One region of the Paenibacillus sp. S25 genome, then DNA from elsewhere that is predicted to be linked to it. Evidence: riboswitches for the same ligand, from Rfam matches in the RefSeq annotation. Region 1 holds a riboswitch; the other holds the start of a gene.
What was found. A riboswitch is a leader RNA that binds a small molecule or an ion and turns the genes downstream of it on or off. The one in region 1 is predicted to bind ZMP and ZTP.
Positions count from the first base shown of each region.

Region 2: it holds a riboswitch for ZMP and ZTP, as region 1 does, so the genes downstream of both, KAI37_RS04320 (bifunctional 5,10-methylenetetrahydrofolate dehydrogenase/5,10-methenyltetrahydrofolate cyclohydrolase) here and KAI37_RS23805 (TIGR01440 family protein) in region 1, are expected to answer to the same signal.

Region 1 is NZ_CP073683.1:5,435,445-5,446,503, forward strand. Features, by position in the region: gene KAI37_RS23790 (carbohydrate ABC transporter permease) at 1-466, opposite strand, end outside; gene KAI37_RS23795 (carbohydrate ABC transporter permease) at 466-1,347, opposite strand; gene KAI37_RS23800 (serine hydroxymethyltransferase) at 1,523-2,773, opposite strand; gene KAI37_RS23805 (TIGR01440 family protein) at 2,894-3,481, opposite strand; ZMP/ZTP riboswitch at 3,702-3,783, opposite strand; gene KAI37_RS23810 (low molecular weight protein arginine phosphatase) at 3,861-4,445, opposite strand; gene KAI37_RS23815 (manganese efflux pump MntP) at 4,550-5,110, opposite strand; gene KAI37_RS23820 (L-threonylcarbamoyladenylate synthase) at 5,253-6,500, opposite strand; gene spoIIR (stage II sporulation protein R) at 6,654-7,346, opposite strand; gene KAI37_RS23830 (FtsW/RodA/SpoVE family cell cycle protein) at 7,603-8,796, opposite strand; gene prmC (peptide chain release factor N(5)-glutamine methyltransferase) at 8,872-9,771, opposite strand; gene prfA (peptide chain release factor 1) at 9,775-10,842, opposite strand.
Region 2 is NZ_CP073683.1:951,269-962,327, reverse strand. Features, by position in the region: gene KAI37_RS04350 (response regulator transcription factor) at 1-182, opposite strand, end outside; gene KAI37_RS04345 (sensor histidine kinase) at 179-1,312, opposite strand; gene KAI37_RS04340 (hypothetical protein) at 1,459-1,635, opposite strand; gene KAI37_RS04335 (hypothetical protein) at 1,639-2,136, opposite strand; gene KAI37_RS04330 (PadR family transcriptional regulator) at 2,114-2,659, opposite strand; gene desA (Delta(5) desaturase DesA) at 2,947-4,008, opposite strand; ZMP/ZTP riboswitch at 4,222-4,306, shown strand; gene KAI37_RS04320 (bifunctional 5,10-methylenetetrahydrofolate dehydrogenase/5,10-methenyltetrahydrofolate cyclohydrolase) at 4,417-5,283, shown strand; gene KAI37_RS04315 (cyclodeaminase/cyclohydrolase family protein) at 5,280-5,915, shown strand; gene KAI37_RS04310 (ABC transporter substrate-binding protein) at 6,134-7,126, opposite strand; gene KAI37_RS04305 (winged helix-turn-helix transcriptional regulator) at 7,321-7,713, opposite strand; gene KAI37_RS04300 (NAD(P)H-dependent oxidoreductase) at 7,857-8,531, shown strand; gene KAI37_RS04295 (S-layer homology domain-containing protein) at 8,639-11,059, opposite strand, start outside.

The DNA of each region.
Region 1 (11,059 bases):
CGGATAAAGGCGCTCCAAAACCCAGATAACATAAGATCAGTCCCGGTATACTGTTGTTCAAGCTCAATACGTTGGACACTTCCATAAGCGGCAACATAATCGATTGAAAGGGAACTACCATCGCAGCCACAAGCAAACCGAATAGGAACCGATTAAAAAGAGTGTCATGCCGAACCATCTGGTAAGCGGCCATCGAGCTGATTAGAAGCAAAAGCGCATTACAGACGATCGTGACAATCAGTGAATTCCCCAGTGCTGTGGGAAAGTTTATTTTATTCCAGGCATTAGCATAGTTTTCAAAACGGAAGGTTGTCGGCCACGAAGCGGAATGGGCCAAAATGTCGCCAAAGGATTTAACGGAGTTTACGAGCAAAAAATAGAACGGAACCAGAAAGATTAACCCGATCACAATAAGCAATATTTCAGCAACCCATGTGCCCAAGCGATAGTTTGACGTTTTTCCCATTACATTTCGACCTCCTTTTTCTTCGTGAGACGCACCTGAATGCTGGTAATGATCGCAACGACCACAAAGAAAATCATAGCTTTGGCAGTCCCTAATCCAAGTCGATTATTTGTAAACGCTTCATTATATATGTCCAACGCTACAGACTCTGTCGACTTGAAAGGTCCCCCCTTCGTGAGAGCCAAATTCAACTCAAATACTTTAAAGGACCAGGATATCGCCAGGAACAAGCAGACAGTCACCGCTGGCATAATAAGTGGCACTACGATATGACGCAAAATCTGTCTTCGGCTCGCACCGTCGATTTGGGCCGATTCAATAAGGGCATGCGGGACATTATTTAACGAGGATATGTAAATAACCATGAGATAACCTGCATATTGCCACACAAACACTATGACAGTTCCCCAAAAAGCAGTTGGCCCATCACCCAGCCACGGCAGTTTAAAAAAGGAAAGCCCTGTTGCCTCCCCTACTGCAGAAAAGCCCCGTACAAATATAAATTGCCAGATAAAGCCGAGCAGCAAGCCGCCAATCATATTGGGCATAAAAAATACAGTTCGCAGTGCATTACGGGTACGCAACGGTTTGGTAAGTGCATAGGCTAGGAAAAAACCAATCAGGTTCGTCAGAATGACACCACATACGGTAAACCGGACCGTAAACCAGAACGCATTACGGAAATCTGGATCATCCCTAAAAATATGAACGTAATTCCCTAGCCCGAGCCATCGAATATTTTCAGATACTCCATCCCAGTTCGTCATGGAATAATACAACCCCAGCAGGAACGGAATGACCATAATCAAGACGAAAAACAACGCCATCGGTCCTACAAATACGATTTGCTGCAATAATTGCGCGGATTTTCTTTGACTCAATGCAATCACTCCTTTGTCGTAGATCATGAAGGAACGCGCGCCATAAACCCTTACTGTAATCGCTTATTACCCAAAAATGTAAGTTTCGAGTCGTTCGGAAGCAAAAAAAGGCTGTTCTCCTCCGGCTTAAGGAAGGAAAACAGCCTATAACATAAAGATTATGAATGTCGATGAATTAGTATTGAGTTCCTGGATAAATTGGGAACTTATCTGTCAACTCGCCAACCGCTTGGCTTGCTTTGGACAATACAGTATCATCTTTCGGGTTTTTAAGGGTTTCGGCAATGATTTTACCGATTTTGACCATAGCCTCTTCATCCATACCACGAGATGTTGCAGCAGGTGTACCAATACGAATTCCGCTTGTTACGAATGGACTGGTCGGGTCAAAAGGAATCGCGTTTTTATTGACTGTGATGCCCACGGAATCCAATACATGCTCCGCTTCTTTACCTGTGATATTCAAATTGCGCGTATCCAACAGCATCAGATGGTTATCCGTACCACCAGATACAATGTTAATCCCCTCAGCCAGCAGTGTTTCAGCCAGCACCTGTGCGTTGCGAACTACGTTTTGCGCATAGGTTTTGAACGATGGCTGGAGCGCTTCACCCAAAGCAACCGCTTTGGACGCGATCACATGCATCAGTGGCCCCCCTTGAGTACCAGGGAAAATAGCTTTATCAATCGCTTGCGCCCATGCTTTACGAGTCAGAATCAGACCCCCACGCGGACCACGTAGCGTTTTGTGTGTCGTTGTTGTTACAAATTGGGCATGCGGAACTGGACTTGGGTGAATTCCCGCTGCCACAAGACCTGCGATATGTGCCATATCCACCATGAACAAAGCACCTACATCATTGGCAATGGAAGCAAAAGCTTCAAAATCAATAGTACGCGGATATGCACTCGCGCCAGCTACAATTAGACGAGGGCGGTGCTTAAAGGCTGCCTTGCGCACTTCATCGTAGTCGATGCGGAAGTTGTCTTCGCGCACACCATAGGCAGCAAAGTTATACAACAAGCCGGAGGCGTTTACCGGACTTCCGTGTGTTAAATGACCACCATGCGCCAGATTCATACCCAGTACAGTATCTCCAGGTTTGAGAGCTGCCAGATACACCGCCATATTGGCTTGTGCTCCAGAGTGAGGCTGCACGTTAGCATGCTCGGCGCCGAACAGTTCTTTCGCGCGGTCACGTGCGATGTCTTCAACGATATCTACATGCTCACAGCCACCATAGTAGCGCTTGTTCGGATAACCTTCAGCATATTTATTCGTCAGCACGGAGCCCATGGCTTCCATTACTGCTTCACTGACAATGTTCTCGGATGCGATTAGCTCGATATTGTGGCGTTGCCGTTTCAGTTCAAGTCCCATTGCTTCCATCACTGCCGGGTCACTTTTACGCAGGTGTTCCATCATGATTGATTACTCCCTCTCCATAGTCAATTGTTGGGTATACAAGCAAACGCCTGTTCCTCTGTTGGGTACCTCATCATCAATGCAAAAAAGATTAGTACAAACATGCCGCCATGCCAAATGCTAATCGCAGTTTCCGCCGACTTCTTGCTCCAGACTGTACACCGCCCGTTGTCCGCCAATAAGTGGAGGACGGGTGAACGCTGCTGTCACACGTGCTTCGCCAATCCAGCGAAGGCTTGGGCGAAACGGAACGGCAATGGGGCGCAGATGCATGCCAATCAGCGTTTCGCCGATGTCTATCCCGGCATGAGCCTGCACGTTCGCCGCCAAACACGCGTCGATCATAGAACGATAGGCGACGGTAGCCATAGAGCCTCCTGCTGTACGAACAGGAACAGCTGCAACCTCCATCAGTCCCAATCGCTCCAGCACAGCCCGTTCAACGACCAGCGCTCGATTCAAATGCTCACAGCATTGAAACGCCACATCAAAGCCATACTCCCTGCGAACGGACTCTACTCCAGACAACAGTTGCTGAGCCACATCGAGCGCTCCCGCCGTACCAATCCGACTTCCAGCCACTTCACTTGTGCTAACGCCAATAACCAGCAGGCGACCAGCCTTGAGACTGGCTGCTTCTGCGATTTCCCGCACGACAGAAGTGGTCTGTGCTTCCAGCGGAATCTCATGATCTAATTGTTCCACCATTGGAACCTCCTTTGGTTGAACAGCCTCTCAGAGACTAGGCACGGTCTCATGCCCCAAGTTCAACACACTCTCTCCTGATCACAATCTGACTATATTATAGCCGATGTTTCAGATTTCGAGCAGAAAAAATGGAAGAACCTTTAATGGAATCAACTCTCAGCTAAAAATCTGGCATAACTTGTATATGAAAAAAAGAGCAGTCCACACCTATGTGGAATTGCTCTTTTGCCCAGGCGACCGGCCGTATATCCGATGCTCCATCGTGGTTAATCCCACTTTTGTCGCCAGTCACATCGGATTCTCATTTTTCCACCTTATCTTAACGGATTAACCGCCGAAAATCAACAGATTCCGTACAAACAGATGAGTAATACCAATTTTATTCGGAAGAAGCCTTTAGCTTGTCCAGCAGCTTATGCAGCGCCGTACGGATTTCCGCAGCTGTGACATCGTAATCTTCCCGCGAACCGCCAAACGGATCAGAAATATCAAAGCCCGGAATCCGTTGGTGTAATTCAATCATTCGTTCACGCTCCTGCGCCGATAGCTCTTGTCCGAGTGAAGCCATCAACTGCTGTGAAGCATATAAACCATCCAACTCCTGTACATCATTCAACACCGCATCCCGGTTCTCCACATATTCCTTAAGCGTAAATACTTTGCCCGCCGTTTGGGGAAAGCGCTGAATTACGTGCTGTTTATGTCCTTGCGTCAAGGTTAAGATCAGATGCGCCCACCCGGCAAGCTCGTCGCTCAAAGGGGTGGAAGTGATCTGATCGGATATATCATGATCACGTAGAACCGCCTCTGCATGTCGGGATAACGGCGTGCCTTCCATCGCGGCTACTCCCGCAGAACGCACTTCCAGTTCTAGCCCATGCTCAGCAGCCAACTTACGCAGCATCCCTTCAGCCATTGGACTGCGACAGGTATTCCCTGTGCATACGAATAAGATATTCTTCAACGTTTTCACCCCCCGTATGTTAAAAAAATATATAAACAGAGGATTACTATAATTCTAATCCCTTACTATAATCCTGCATTTATTTTACACTGTCTACGCTAAAATCAAAACATAAACATAAAGCCGAATGCCAGCAAAATGGCACCGCCCACTGCTTCTCCATAATCTCCTAGATTGCGGCTGACCTTGCGACCCAGCAACAAGCCCAACATTGCCATTGCTCCCCCGCAAAAACCAAACGCCAGAACGGACAGCACCAGATCACTCTGGAACATACCCAGTGACACTCCTACAGAAAATGAGTCAACGCTCACCCCAAGTGCAAACAGCAAAAGGCCTAAAGGCGAACGATGATCCAACACCTGTACGCCGTCCCCTTTAAAGGAATTATACACCATATGCCCGCCCAAAAGGATGAGTAGACCCCCTGCGAAGTAGGCCGTCACATGACCTAATAAAGAACTCATATAATGGCCTGTGAACATTCCCAGCAATGGCATCAGAATGTGAAAAAAGCCAATAACAGTACTGATGCGCAGCACGTCTCGCAGGCGTATCCCCTTCATGCCGATCCCTACGCCCAGCGATAACGCATCCATTCCTAGCGCTACCGCCATGATCAGAATCGTTACAACCTGCCCGGCATGGGCAGAGGCTGCCAGCATACTCCATCCCTCCATTATCCGTCTGTTCTTGTACACGTTATGCGGACAAGGGGGAAATCAGTACAAGCATACACTGAAAGTACCCCATACCGAGACGAGGAAGGAGGAAAATTTAATATAAGAGGCTCTGATTCGACAGAAGCTACAAGCGGACGATTCGGTGACCTGCCGCTTTAAGCAGGCGGTTCATGACGGCGTCTCCCAATCCTTTCGGCGGACAGGATTCCGACAAAATGTAGGTGACGCCGTCCTCGTCGCAACAGCGCAGCACGCCATACAGGCGCTGCGCTGCCTCATGGAGCGCGTCCAGCTTGCCTAGCGTGTAGACGCGCTCTCCGGCGTAGCCGGCGGCATGCTCGTCGAACGCGAGCACTGCCGTGCGCTCCCCGCGCGCGGAAGCCTCCACCAGCGCGGCGCGAATCCAGCCCGTCACCTCAACGGACGACGGGCCTTGTACCACGCTCAAGCGGCCTCGCGGCGCGTAGTGCGTGTACTTCATGCCCGGTGAGCGCGGCGCCGGGCTGTCCGCGTCTTCCCCAGGCGTAGCGGCCAACGCCGGGTCCAGCACGACAGCGCGAGCAACCGCAGCGAGCTGCTCGGCCGTCACGCCGCCGGGACGCAGAATGGTGACGGTTCCGTCGTCACCCGCCTGCACCACCGTGGACTCCAGCCCCACCCCCGTGGGACCTCCGTCTAAAATGCCGCCGATGCGGCCCTCCAGATCCTCCCGCACATGCTGTGCAAGGGTGGGGCTGGGCCTTCCCGACCGGTTGGCGCTTGGCGCAGCCAGCGGACAACCCGCTTCAGCGATCAAACGAAGCGCTATCGGATGATCCGGCATGCGTACACCAACCGTGTCCAGTCCGGCTGTCACACGCGATGACAGTGCCTGCGGCACCACTGGCAATACGAGAGTCAACGGTCCCGGCCAGAACATATTCATCAGCGCTCGGGCTGTATCATTTATTTCTGCTACCATACCCTCTAATTGATCAGCATCAGAAATATGTACAATGAGCGGGTTATCGGAGGGGCGCCCTTTGGCAGTGAATACCGCCTCCACCGCTTTTGTACTACGAGCATCGGCCCCCAGGCCGTACACGGTCTCCGTAGGAAAGGCTACCGTCTCTCCAGCTTGGAGGAGTAAGGCGGCCTCGCGTATGCCCTTTTCCGCCGCGATCCGAGTCTGTTCATCCCAAATTTCATCAGAAACATCCCCGTCAGTGTTGCTCACAGGAACCAAACATCTTACATCCCACCATTGTGTATGGGAAGACTTCAATGCCTGCTTCAGCTCGCGAATTCCCTGTTCACCTAGCTTTTGCTCAGGTTTTTCCTTTTGCACAAATTCTCCACGCAAGTCTTGCATTTGATTCGATTTATCGCTCATTCAGATCATCCCATATCTTATTGTCATACAAGCCAGTTATTTCGTTTGATCCCCATAAAGCTACTTTGAAAGATCAGTTCATTTGGCTCTGCCATGTGTATATCTATCGTAAGTTCCATTATAGCATATGGGGAAACTTACACTCCTCAACGTTTAGGCAAACAAACCACTCACCCAGTTACACAGTCCCGCAAGTGCATCCCACAGAAAAAAACGTACTTCCGGCTCCTTGTCAGTAGCATTCGTCCGACTATCTCCGTGATTCGTTTTTGCTGATACAGTTTGTGCCGTTGCTTCCCCACTGCCTGCATCAATAAAACATAGCGGAGGAAACAGCACGCACCACCAATTTTGACCTTTTCCTTGCCCCAGCGTAACCCGAAGTGCTTCATAATTCCCTGCCGGGTAGACAAGACCACCGTACATTTTCGTTGGGAAAGGTACGCTCGCCAGTTCCACCTGATGATCATACGCAATGCCGCGACGAGCCAGTTCCGTACCTACCAAACGGTCAATTTCAGGTAAATGAGTACCAATCAATGATCTCGCTTGGTCTAAGCTTTGCGGGTTTTCCAGCTCACCCACCCAGGCATTCATCTGCTGCACAATAGCGTCCCGTATTTCGCGTTTAACCAACTGATCCTCCGGGCGATCCGAATTGGCCAAAATACGCAGTCGAATGGAGTCATGTGGAATCACTTCCAGCCCTGCTGTTGCCACTCCTGATGCTAAGGTTCCTCTTGTTCCAGTGGTCATAGCAGCATCCGTCTTTTGACCTTCCCAAGACATCATTAATAACGAAATACAAAATAGTATCATTGCGGCTTGCTTTACCCAACTTCTCATTTTCGTCCCCCCAAACCCAAACTCTATCATGTCTATCAGTCTGTCCGGTTTGGGAGAGTCTAAACCTATAATTCTTGTAAAAGATTCAGGACCACTTTACAGATTTTCTTCAATATACCCTTAAACCATGCTACACCAAGCTTCTGACCCTCACCGAGGAATATGAAAAAGCCCAGATTTCACAATCTGGACTCTCTCGTTGCACCGTTTCAACTCACACAAATACCAATCATTATCTAGCCACATTCCACCTATACTAGGCTTTTTTTGCCTTCGTCAAGCTTAGTCTGGAAGGCTGTGGCAGATCATCCTCCAGCTCTTGACCGTGCACCTTAATACTCATAACCAAGCCGATACTAGCCATGTTAATAAGCAACGAGGTACCACCATAACTTATGAACGGGAGCGTAATCCCCGTAAGCGGCATAATGCCCAGAAACGCACCAATATTCTCAAAAATCTGATACAGCAACATAGACACAATCCCGACAATAATATACGGTCCGGCGCGATCCCGGCATTCCAGCGAAATCAAGATCATTCGGTGAATCAAGATAAAATATAGCAATAGCAGCACTGAAGAGCCTACAAACCCAAATTCCTCCGCTACGACCACAAAAATAGAATCCGCGTACGTATAAGGAACACGCCCGGACTGTACCGAGGTTCCTTGCAAAAAGCCCTTGCCCATCATCCCGCCAGAGGCTATCGCCAGCTTGGCATTTTTGGTATGATAAGACGCCTTCGCGGTTGCCTCTTCCGGTACCAACCAAGGGTCCAAACGCTCAACCCAGTGACTACGGCCAATCCCCTTCATAAAGGAGTCAATCTCATCGTGAAACGAAATATAAGCTTTAATCCCGCCGCCAACAGCGACTGCAAATACTATAAATCCGATCAACGCATGGGATGCCTTCACATTACCAATCCATAGCATACCGATGACGATGACAATGTAACCGAGCGCATTACCCAAGTCATTTTGTGCCATAACCATGGCAAACGGGACAAAGCTCACCAGAGCGACTGGAAGAACATCCTGAATAAAATACAGCTTGCTCTTGCGCTTTTTGATCAGCATATAGGTTAGAAAAATGATAAGGACCAGCTTGAATACCTCAGCAGGCTGAAGATTCAAGCCCCCAATTTTCAAAAAGCCCTGAGAGTTGTTAACCGTCCCGCCAAAAAATCCGAGACCCAACAAGAATATTCCGCCTCCATATACGTACAAGGCTTTTTTAATGAATATCCGAAAATCGACCATCGCTAAACCCAAGATCGCCACAAAACCCAATATATAATACCCGATCATCTTCTGGTAGTCATTGCCGTGCTCTGCCAAGTTCGTAGGGCCCCTACCTGCGCTGTATACCGTTATGATACTAATCGCCATGAGCAAAACCAGAATAAAGATAACCGGACCGTCAATTTTTTTCAATTTCTGAAGCATGATTTCCCCCTGAGCCGTTTCTCGGTCATACTCCTCTTATTCTAAAGGAAAGACTCGCAAAAAGAAAATGCAGCACTACTCCGAGACGCCTAGGACATGTCGTTCGATCCCTGCAAGGTCAGGAACGATAATAATATTCTTCCAATGACCTGCCTGTTCCAACAGGCCAGCCACGTCTCTGGCCTGTCCCATCCCCAGCTCAAACCCGATTAGCCGGGGCGGAGCCTGAAGGAGTCCGAGCTGCTCCAGCATTGCCCGATACGGGCCGAGCCCGTCAGGACCACCATCCAACGCCATCCGCGGCTCATGGTCGCGTACCTCTGGCTGTAAGCCAGCGATGTCAGCAGCCGGGATGTACGGCGGGTTGGACACGAGAATGTCCACTGCCGTTCCCGCGAACGGTGCCAGCAGATCGCCCTCGCGGAATTCTACGGCTGTGCCGTTCGCAGCAGCATTATGAGCCGCTACTTTTAACGCAGCAGCCGAAATATCCCCTGCCGCCACGCGCCAGCTCGGTCGCTCAGCCGCCAGCGTCACGGCAATCGCACCGCTGCCCGCGCCGATGTCGAGCGCCTGCGGAGCGCCGCTTGGCCACAGCCGATCGCCGTGCTGGAGTATCGCCTCGACGAGCAGTTCTGTCTCGGGGCGCGGAATCAGCACCGACGGCGAAACCGCGAACGGGCGGCCATAAAATTCCTGCCGTCCGATAATATACTGCGCTGGTTCACCCGCAGCTTTGCGGGCTATAATCTGTTCCCACTCCTCCCTGACGGAGGAAGGGAACGAATCACCCAGAGCAGCGTAAAACGCCGTGCCTTCCAACCCGAGCACATGCTCCAGCAGCAAACGGGCATTGTGCTGCGGCTCCAGAACGCCACAGCTTCCTAAAAAAGAAGAAGCCTCAACTAAGGCTTCTCTGACACTCATGTTCCGTTCCGGCGACATCCGATACACACAATCGCGTTCGTTCCCCAAAACTTAAACCTCTTGTTCCATCAAATCAGCCTGCTCTGCAATCGTGAGCGCTGATACGATTTCTTCGATCTCCCCGTTCATCACCTGGTCCAGCTTATGCATAGTTAGGCCAATACGATGATCCGTTACACGGCTTTGCGGGAAGTTGTAGGTCCGGATACGCTCACTGCGGTCTCCAGTACCTACTTTGCTCTTACGCTCGCCTGCATATTTGGCTTCCTCTTCCTGACGCAACATATCCGAAATACGGGCACGCAAAACTTGCAGCGCCTTCTCCTTATTGGAGTTCTGGGATTTGCCGTCCTGACAGGTTGCCATAATACCTGTTGGCATATGTGTCACACGCACCGCCGACTTGGTCGTATTAACGGACTGCCCGCCTGCACCGCTGGAACAGAACGTATCCACGCGAATATCCTTGTCGGAAATTTCAATATCCACTTCTTCTGCCTCAGGCATAACGGATACTGTAGATGTCGACGTATGAATACGTCCACCTGATTCCGTCGTAGGAATCCGCTGTACGCGGTGTGCGCCGCTTTCGAATTTCATTTTGCTGTATGCACCACGGCCGTTAATCATGAAAATAACCTCTTTAAAGCCCCCGAGATCATTCATGTTCGCGTCCATCAGCTCTACACGCCAGCCTTGGGTATCGGCATAACGAGTATACATCCGATACAAGTCAGCTGCGAACAGTGCCGCTTCGTCACCACCCGCTGCACCACGAATCTCAATAATAACGTTCTTATCATCATTCGGGTCCTTCGGCAGCAGCAAAATACGGATTTTTTCATCCAGCTCCCGCTTGCGAACACTTAGTTCATCAATCTCCATTTTGACCATTTCACGCATCTCGTCGTCCAGCTTTTCACCCTGCATGGTTTTTGCAGCTTCCAGCTCTTCAACGACATTTTTATATTCGGTATATGCTTCATAAGCAGGCTGTAAATCAGACTGTTCTTTGGAATAATCTCTAAGTTTTTTGCTATCGTTCGCTACATCCGGATCGCAGAGCAGTTCGCTCAGTTTATCGTAGCGGTCCGCCAATGATTGCAATCGGTCCAACAAGCGATTCACCTCTTCAGTTAAATTAATATGAAACCAGCTTCAATTTCACTGGCTACAGCTCTTTATTATACCAACTAATTCATGAATTAGCTACAAGAAATACTGACTAATTTAGGATTTTGCAAAAATCCACACAACATGCAATACAATAAAAAAGTCGCCGCCCTAATATAGGCAGCGACCACGTAATCTAGCACATTTCAGAACACACATACAT
Region 2 (11,059 bases), 1.5 Mb from region 1:
CTCTTTATCGGCATTTCGATGTCCATAATGCATATATCTGGCTGGTGCAGCTTCACCAGTTCTATAGCTTCTTCCCCGTTGCTTGCTTTTCCGACTACTTTCATGTCCTCTTCCAAGTCTAGCAGGGAGGCTAGAGCACCCAGCAGCATACGCTGGTCCTCCGCGATAACAATTCGAATCATGGCCCCACCTCCTCATTTGGCTTTTCAGGGATATTGGGCACTTTAATGACCAAGGTCGTTCCCCGATCTGAGCGAAGCTCCATACACCCGTTCACGAATTCGAGCCTTTCCTTCATTCCTTGCAGGCCATTTCCCCGAAAGGCCCCATTTTCCCCCGTAGCACCGACTCCATTATCCTGAATCCGAAGGGTTAATTCCTTACGAGACGGCTCAATGGTGATGGAACAAGCGGTGGCTCCACTGTGCTTAACCACATTTGTCACTGCTTCCTTCATACACATACTAAGTACATTTTCATTCATTAATGATGTATGCTCCAGCTTCGGGTCGCCCTCCAAGGTCAATTCAATGTGAGCAGCCTTTAAGATCTGCCGAATACGTAACAGCTCATCCTCTAGTCGCATACCGCGCATTTGAGTAACCATTTCCCGCACCTCTTTTAACGCGCTTCTCGCCGTGAGACGAACATCGTTAATTTCAGCATGAGCCCGCTCCGGGTACTGATCCATCAGTTTGCCCGCCAAATCGCTCTTCAACCCGATGAGTGACAGCTTCTGACCTAAGGTATCGTGCAGATCACGCGCAATTCTTTGCCGTTCCTCCAGCTTAATCAATTCCGATATTTTCTTATTGGCATCCTCTAATTGGACCTGGAGCCGATCGCTTTTGTTGCGATTAAAATTCGTAATCGGAAGGAGAATCACACCGATCAGATTGAGCAGGATAAAAGGAATCTGTTTAATAAAGACGGGATTCTGAGATACAAAACCGTAATTGATCAATCCAATCGTAATAACCATTAAAATTATATACAGCGTCGTAAATGCAGCCTTACTTTTAATATTACCGATCAAATAGGCGATAAATATGGAAAAATACATATAGCTAAACAGCAGTGTCATGGTAATCGATATGGCAATCTGTACACTGGTCCAAAAGTATATGAGCCAGCCTTTTGAGACAAAAGCCAATACATAACATGCAAAGAATACCAAAATAATAGCAGTACCCAGAATAATATGACTTGTAGATGAAGAGCTAAAGTAGTAAAAGGGCAGGATATAAAAGACGACCCACACGTAAGGACTAAGCCCTGTATTTCTTTGGAAAATCTGATACCATTTTTGCATCCTGCCACCCTCTTCTACTTCACATGACTTATATCCTTTATCTTATCATACCACTGGTCTCGTCTGCTCGAAAGCACCAAAGGTGAAGCCTTTCCTGGGGGTGCCCGCCGCTTACGCACTCATGAATGATAGTTCACCCATGCCCCTCATTCGAGAAATAGCTGCCGATCAATAACTGTGAACCGCAAATGAACACTTTGATTAGAAGCGTCCATTTTGCGGGAACTGATCTCAAGCTTAAGCCATTCGCTGTACACTCCACCCACTGCACCAGATCGTGCTTTGAAATGGGACTGGTCTATATTTCTGATCAGCTCGTTCATGAATTATACATACCTGACATTATTAAATTTCTTTTCTATATCTTTAGCAAATTTTCCGCCCTCATCGGCTAAATGTTTTCTCATAAAGAATCCACCAAAACCATTTATCCATGCTGCAAAAGCCAGTAGCCGAGATGGAAAGTCCGCTCCAATCGTACAACTAAATTCGCAAGAGTTGTTATCAACAGGCGTGACCTTCATTTCCCATGGAACTCCAACGATGGCAGGTATCCATCGCCATATATATGCTTCTGTCTTGTCAGAGTAGAAACGCAAATGATCCTTTGTGTACTCTTTTAATTGATAGTGCTGAACAATCATCTCATTCCCCATATTTTCCACATTAACCATATAGAATTCACCATTTTCAAAATAACTGCCCATTGCCTTGTGAGCTTTTGAAAATGATTCATATTCAGCTGGAGTCATCTCAGTTACCCATTTGTACAAATCCACATTTTTAGCTGCAATCTGCAATTTAAATTTCTTTGTCATTCTCATCTTCACTATCCTTCTTTCCTGTAATTTTTCTTGTGAGTTCATCGTGCCAATTCATAATCATTTGAAAATATTCTTTGCCAAACATCAACGTCGCGTTCTCATATACATCCATCTCATGAACGTGCTTCTCTTCTATTAAGGCAAGCTTGTTATATTCACAGGCGACAGTGGTTTGAAAGCTGGCAATCAAACGAACAACCTCAAGGTCGTCAAGATATTTATAGAAGAAAAGTTTACTCAAATACTCATAATTAAAAGGGGAAAAAGTACATGGTGTTTTTAACCATTCTATAAATTCAACCTTCCCTTTTTCCGTAATACCATATGATTTTTTGAATCTGCCTTCCTCTACCACTTCTTCATAGTTGATAAGCTCCCCCTTTTCCATTTTTTTCAGCATAGGATATATGCTTCCGAAGCTGGCATCAATAAAGTTGGAAGTGCTTATCGTCATCTTCTGCTTGATTTCATATCCTGTCATATCCTTTTCGCAGAGGAACCCAAGTATTACATAAATCAACATAAAAACTATTCCTTCTTTCCTGGCATAGTGAATTATCCTTCTGAAATCAAAGGGAACTTATCTCTGTTTATATGTAGTTAATTTTTTATATATAATCGATATATATCGTTTCGATATATAAAAAGTAAAGGTTGACGATCGATTTGTCAATAGCGCTTGCTAAAAAAAGAATGAAAAGTACTGTATTTTCAATATAAACAAAAAAATCCAAAAGGATGTTATCCCTTTAGATTTCTCAAAGTAAACTGCAATTTTTCAACATCTCTTCAGAAGAGTTTTGTACAAAGTTATTTTCTTTCTGTGCTTACAACAGGTGTAGGGATGGGTTTCGTAACTGCAACACGTTTGCTGAGGAGCGGCTTCACTTGTTTAAAGGTCAAAAAGGTTTTCGTATTTTCATCCCAAAGTCGGAACTTCAAAGATTGCAGACTGCTACTCACTGTGATCGTGGTTGCCTTTTGAAGTAACGGTGTCGCTTCATGCGCTTTTTCCAAATTATAATTTGGCACTTTAGGACTCAAGTGATGAACGTGATGAAATCCGATATTGCCCGTAATCCATTGCAATACTTTAGGAAGCTTGTAGTAAGAACTGCCTTCTACGGCTGCATTAATATAACTCCACTCTTCATCATGCTCAAAATACGAATCCTCAAATTGGTGTTGTACATAGAACAGCCAGATTCCCAACATACCAGATACAAAAAAGATAGGTGCCTGTACCAGAAGGAAAGCCTGCCATCCAATAGCCCATGACAACAGTGCGTACAATACAACGATGGATATATTCGTCACATAGGTGTTCATTTTTTCCTTGCGTTTGGCTGTCTTGATATTAAAGCGATAGGAAATCAAAAAAGTATAGATCGGACCTAGTCCGAACATAACCCAAGGATTTCGATATATGCGATAGGCCAACCGTGTCCATGTGGAAGCCTCTGTGTACTCTTCTACCGTAAGCACCCACATGTCACCTGTGCCTCTTTTATCCAGATTACTGCTGGTTGCATGGTGGATCGCGTGACTATTTTTCCATTGGTGATAAGGACAGAGCGTAATAATGCCTGTAATCGTTCCCACAATGTCGTTCAGCTTGCGGCTTTTGAAGAAGGATTGATGACCACAATCATGAAAAATAATAAACGTCCGTACCACAAACCCCGATGCAACAATGGCAATTGGAAGTGTGAGCCAGTACGAAACCGACAGACTAAGATAAGCAGCATACCACAATAGGATCAGTGGACCCAAGGTATTGATGAGTTGCAGAACGCTGGATTTTGTGTTTATTTTCTCGTAGGGAGCCATATTTTTTTTCAATTGGGCTAATGGGAGTTGTGTCATACTCATTATGATCCTCCTTTAAAATGACGCCTATACCTTGATCCTGTTAGGCGTACATGTTGATCTAATCTCAGTATAAGGTAAAGCCTCTAGGCGCTGTAGTCATAAACGTCAGCTCGGGTATATGACATTTGTCATATAGACAAGTAACACAACCCGTTTTCCAAATGTTCGCGGGTTTCTTTTCTGATGATTATTTGTTAAAATATAAGGTATAATAACGCTGTATGTGACTGGCGAAGTCAGTGGAATGAACCACGAGGGAGCATACAAAAAAAGCGTACCGTTCGCCTGGGAGAAGTATTTGCAGAGGATTCGTCTGTCTTGACGACCTTGTGCAAATACTTTTTTTCGTTTTAAGACCATGACACCCTGTTGATAAATCATGCGATAAATTCAGAGGAGGCTCGGACGATGGCTATAATCATGAAATCCAAAGAAGCAGCTGAGCAAGTATATGCAACGATCCGTTCACAGGTAGAAAAAATGAAGCAGCAAGGACACCGTCCCCATCTGGCGACCCTATTGGTAGAAGGCGATCCGGCATCTGCATACTATGCACGGACCAAGCAAAAAATAGCGGAGAAGCTGGGCATCTCATTTCATCTCCATACTTTTGATCGTCATGTTAGCGAAGCCGAGCTACTGCACCTGATCGGCAGTCTGAACGATGCATCCCATGTACATGGCATTATGCTGGAACTGCCGCTTCCCCAACATCTTTCTGCCTCCGTTATTAAACAATCCATCGCCCCCTACAAGGATATTGATGGAATAACACCTGATAACAAGCTGGCTACCGTAACAGGTGACGCCGGACTATATCCCGCAACACCTCAAGCCTGTATCGAGCTGCTCAAGCATTACGGTCACACCTTGGCAGGCAAAAATGTCACTCTCGTGGGCATCGGGCAGACAGTGGGACTTCCCCTTTTCCACATGCTGCAAAGAGAAAATGCCACCGTTACCGCCTGTCATGCAGGTACGCGTGATATCGCAGAGCATCTGAGCCATGCAGACATTGCCTTCGTTGCAGTCGGATGCCCTGATGTGATTACGCAGGATATGGTCCATCCTGGTCTGATTCTCGTGGATGCAGGAATTAACGAGACGCTGGAAGGAAAAATCGTGGGTGACGCTGCTTCAAACGTGGGTGAAAAGGTACATGCCATTTCTCCGGTTCCCGGCGGTGTTGGCACCTTAACGACTGCGATTTTGTACAAAAATCTGCTCAAAGCGATACATCTGCAACACTACTCCAGAGAGGTGGTCTATTCATGAGTGAACTGTCGTGGAACAATTCCATCGGACATTTTCTGCAAGAGGCTGCAAGTGCAGCGCCTACCCCCGGCGGAGGAAGTGTATCCGCATTGGCTGCGGCACTAGGCGCGGCTATGACCTCCATGACCGCCAACCTTTCACAAGGAGAAAAATATGCGCACATCCATGAACAAATCACGGATGTCATTAGTAGCATGGAAAGATTGTCTACACATTGTGAGGAACTAATGGTCGCAGACATCCAATCCTTTGAACAGTACATGACCGCACTGCGCTTGCCCAAGGAAACAGACGAAGAAAAGCGCTATCGTACCCATTCCTTACAGACAGCGGTGATCGCTGCCATTGAGGTACCCATGCGTCTGCTGGAAGTATGCCGGGACGGATTGTCGCAAGCCTACAACATTGTGGAAATGTCCAATAAAAATGTGATTTCGGATCTTGGCATCGGCGCGATCCTGTTCGAAGCAGCAGCTCAATCTGCCCTGCTTACCGTCGACATTAACCTTGCTTCGCTGAAAGACTTGGACGTCAAATACTCCTATGAGACCAAGACAGCCGCACTCATCCGTGAAATCGGACAAATCAAAGACCAAACCTTGTTGATGGTGCGCAGTCGAATAGCGAATTAGTCTGCTCATAACCGTGTTTAACCTGTTCCAAAACATTTCTTCAAAAAATAACTGATTGGATACAAAAAGAAGATACTATTGAAATTACGACGAAATAGTCAATAAAAAACCAGTCCAAACATGATTCATGTTGGACTGGTTTTTTATGCTATATACTGCGTATATTATACGACTTCCTATCTGTTTTGGACAATTCGTCACAACGCAGAATCTCACACCTATTGTTTAGCTTTATTCTCTTTTTCTCTTTCGACCAGCATATCTACGATCATATCAATTTGCCCGGTAATAGCGATTGGATCATAGCGATAATATGTATCAAAATCGTTAAAGAACACTCTATTGTTCTTTACCGCAGGAAGATTCCCCCATACAGCGGACGATTTCAGTTGCTTGAGCGCGTCACCCTTTTTCTCCGGGTCATACGTAGTCAGGAACATATAATCTGCGTCATACTGTGGCAATACCTCCATCGAAAGCTGCACCGTTTGTTCCTTGGAGTTCGCTGTTTTCTTTGGCATGTTCAGTTTGAGCGCATTGTACACAGCTTGACCGCCCCGCCCCGCATTGTCGCCAAAGATCCAAAGTGCGTTTTTGTCCGTCAGCTCATACAGACCGAAAGTCGCCTTTTCGTCAATCACACCTTTAAGACGTGCGCGACCTTCAGCGGCCTTTTTATCAAATGCAGTAATAAATTGCTCAGCCTTCTCCTTTTCCCCGGTGATATCGCCGAACAGCTTGACCGTATCATAGATATTAGTCGTCGTACCGTACGGAATGTACAGGGTAGGTGCGATTTTTGAAAGAGCCTCATAATTCGTATCCTTCATAACCACGATCAGATCGGGTTTGAGTTCCAGCGTCTTTTCCAAATTGGTCGGATCACCCACCTCTTTGGTTCCTTTTTCCTTCAGCAAATCGGTCAGAAAAGGATTTTGAAACGCAGTCGGCTCCACACCCACCACGTTAGCACCCACGGACAGCAATTCTCCGCCGTAAAAATCCGTTACAATGCGCTGGGGCTTAGCAGGAATTTGAATATCCCCTTTAACCGTTTTAAAGCTTCTAGTCTCTCCAGTAGTAGCCGACTCTTGCTTATCTCCTGAAGATGAAGCCGGATTACTTCCATTGTTATTTCCGCCGCAAGCGCTGATGAATACAGACAATACAAGTAACATAGCTGTCATCATAAAATACGATTTTCTTTTCAACTGATTAGCCCCCTATATATTGTGAAGATGATCTTCCCGATACACATGATAATGATTATCAATATCGTAAGAAATATATCAAGCGTCGTCCTTACTGTCAACTGAAAAACGAACTTTGCATCATTTCACTTTAAAAATGAAAAGACCTGCCAAAATGATGGCCAGGTCTTTTTTCGTGGAGCCGTCTCAAAAACCTACACATTGGGGCTAGGTTGCTGAAGGCTGCTTTCTGGTGGTCGCTGTTTTGTTTTATATTCTTCTCCCCAATCCTTCATCAGGTTAATAATCGGGATCAGCGTTTTTCCAAATTCAGTTAGAGAGTATTCGACCTTAGGAGGAACCTGTTGGTAGACTTCACGGTGAACGACTCCGTCCTCTTCCAGCTCACGCAATTGGAGTGTCAGCATACGTTGAGTAATTCCCGGACAGATCCGCCGAAAATCACTAAATCGCTTAGTCCCATACATAAGATGATATAAAATAATCCCTTTCCATTTGCCCCCAATCACGTCCAGCGTGAACTCAACTGGACACGCCTGATCATTTCCAGCGGTACATTCCCCAAAGCCGCCTTTCCGATTGCGCATAGGCTTTTCTCCTCCTTGGTATCATTTTATATACTACAGCACATTAATGTGCGTACTTCAAAAACGATCATGTATATTCTAATATTAAGCATGTCACTTGGTAAGCGTCAATTTTAATCACATCCATAAGGAGTGGAATAACGATGGAAACCTTAACTACTACTAAAGATCAAATCTTATCTGCATACGAGTTCAGACATGCAACGAAGGAATTTGATAGCCATAAGAAAATTAGCGATTCTGACTTCGACTTTATTCTTGAAACAGGCCGTTTATCCCCGAGTTCGTTTGGCTTTGAACCCTGGAAATTTGTTGTCGTTCAGAGTAACGCTATGCGTGAGAAGCTGCTGCCTTACTCTTGGGGGGCCCAAAAACAACTGCCAACAGCCAGTCATTTTGTACTCATCCTCTCTAGACTTCCTGAAGATATGGTAGCCTCCTCCGATTATATCAAGAGTATGATGGAGAACGTGCAGCAATTACCCGCTGAAGTGATTCAAGGCAGAGAGAAAGTGTATGATGCCTTTCTCAAATCAGATTTTGGGCTGGAGGAAAATAAAAGAGCCTTGTTCGAGTGGGGCTGCCGACAAACCTACATCGCACTGGGTAACATGATGACTGCCGCAGCTCAAATCGGCATTGATTCCTGTCCTATCGAAGGTTTTAATAAACAGGAAATCGAACGCATCCTCTCCGAAGAAGGCATTATGGATGCCGAACATTTCGGTATTTCCTGTATGGTGGCATTTGGATACCGTCTGAACGAGCCGCGAGGCAAAACCCGGCGATCTGTAGATCAGGTTATTGAATGGGTGTAAAACCTTTTCTCTAAAACAAAGGGGCGTCCCACAACCATTTCCATGGCTGTTGGGACACCCCCTTTTCATAAAACCTCAAGTCTTAAAAATTCTGTCATTCCAAACCCTTACTGATAGTTTACTTCTTCTGCAAAGTAAATCTCCTTCAAACGATCCTTTACGCGCTGAATTTCATCTGCTGTTAACGGAGCTGTAGGATGCAGCTTAAAGTTCCTTCCAGTGACATAGCTTACATCCGTGTTCTTATCCAGATTGTATGCCATCTTCGGAACCGGACTTCGGGTATAGTCAGTAAAGTCAATAATGGACCATGCCGCATCTCCATCCTCCTTGGATAAAATAATCCGCTGTGAGGCGTTTTCAGTCCACAAGTAACGCAGATTGGCTGGTGAATTATTGGAGTCCATAACTGCCTTAAAGCCTGAGCCTCTAAACATGAGCGAAAACTCCGTATGATCATTACTCAATCCAGCTACCGATTCATAAATCTGTTTCAGCCCGTCCACGCCCACAATCTCAACCTCACGGTCAACAGGGAAGTGATTCACAAAGTTCTCCCATATTTGAGACATGTTATGGTTTTTGGCAAGCCAGTTGACATCCAAAATAATGGACATGTAGTTTACTGTATTCAAACGTTGATACGGGTTATCTAAATACTGCTGCGCTATATACAGTTGTGGTGCCGCATCCGTTTCGGTCACATATGGATCGCCCGGATGGAGAGTCCAACGTGAGGAATCTTTGGTATAACGTGATCCAATCGGATCAATCGTAATCGAGTTCATAAATACGATACCGCTATTATTTGTAAGCCCCTGTGCCGGAACAATCGGATTATCCTTATGGGACCAGTAAGGCATCAAAGGTGACCCCTCACCATACATGTTGTTCACATTATACTGTGTAGCCGACCACCCCATCGCTGAGGTGATCTTAAAATGATCCTTAAGCCATTGGGCCTGCTCAGGATTCACCGTAAAGCCGGTCAATGATTTAGGCAGATACTTTCGATATTGGTCTGTATCCATGCTTTCAAACACCGAAGGTGATCCCAACGAACCAGATTGGTGCAGCTCATTGAGTGCATTATAACGATACATATACAACCACTCGTTCATCTGTGCTTCCCATTCAGGGAGACCAAACAGATTATTCGGATACCCATCCAAAATTCCGACTTCATCGCCATACTGATCCACGTATTCCAAAACCTTTTTAAGCTGCGGACGATTTGATTCCACGAAAATAAATCTATTTTCCATGGCCCACGTCACTTTTACGTTGGGACCAAAGTGATCCATCAGTAATTGACGTGACTGCTCAATTTGCTCTACCGTGGTCGTACTGCCCGCATCTTTTCCCTGCAGCATCATGGAGATAGCAAAATATTGCTTTTTGCGTGCTCCTGGTACTACAGTTAACTCGGCATTGGATATAAAGTGAATTCCCTGAGAGGGTGACTCAACCTCAATCTTGAATGGAATGACAGAGTTCAATGCAGGAATCAGATGCAGATTGGCAATATGTCCATCCTCGTCAAATATCCCTCTGGAATCCTCTATCCGAAGCTTTAAATCTGACGGCAATAGACCGGACGGTATGACCTCTCCCTTTGCATTTTGAAATACATAGGGCATGCTCCAGCCATCAGGGTCTAGAGTCGTGGCCTGTGGAATGGTGTACGTCGCCAAATATACGGACCTGATTACACTTGGGTCCTCTACCGGAGGAGTCATTCCTTTCACGATCAGCTTGGTCTGTGCTTTAAGCACCTGATGGGGTTTAGCAATGATGACTTCCATCTCTACAGGAATGTAACCATCAGCAGCAGGTATATTTTCGGAATGCGCAATTTTCCCATGTTCATCAAATACACCTAATGTGTCACTAAATGTGTAAGTAACACTTGTGACGCTTACAGCGGGAATGCTTACCAAGTGCCCTTTATTGTAGAGATCAAAGGACAGCTGATACGAAGGATACGTTTCCGGTTGATTGACCAACTCGGGCGCCTTGATTACGACCTCATCCACTAGAAAATCCGAAGAATGGTCCGGTGGTTCTGAGGGAGTCACTGGTGGTATCACTGGCGGTATGACTGGTGGTGTCACTGGTGGTTTAGGACCGGGATCTGGTCGCACAACTGGCGGTTCCGGGTTCGGCTCTGTAGGTGTTACCGGAGATACCGGTGGATCGGGTCTTGGACTGTGGCCTTTAGGCTCTTCGATCTCCGGATTCGCACGCTGGTGACTAATTTCTGGCGCCAGGTCGACCACGATCTTCTTCGATTCCAGTGGACTGGCTAGCTGATTCGTCGTTGCAGTTCCATTTCCTAATGACTCCAGCAAACGCTTGGCACGTTCTCTCAGACCGTCGCCACCTAGCCATATCCGATACGCTACCAGTGTAGCATCCTGCCGTCTCACAGACTCTTTGGGATGGAAATAATGATTCGTATCCCCCTCGATCAGCTCCAAACGTTCCATCAGCCATACGCTCGTTTGTGCATAGTCTGATATATCAGA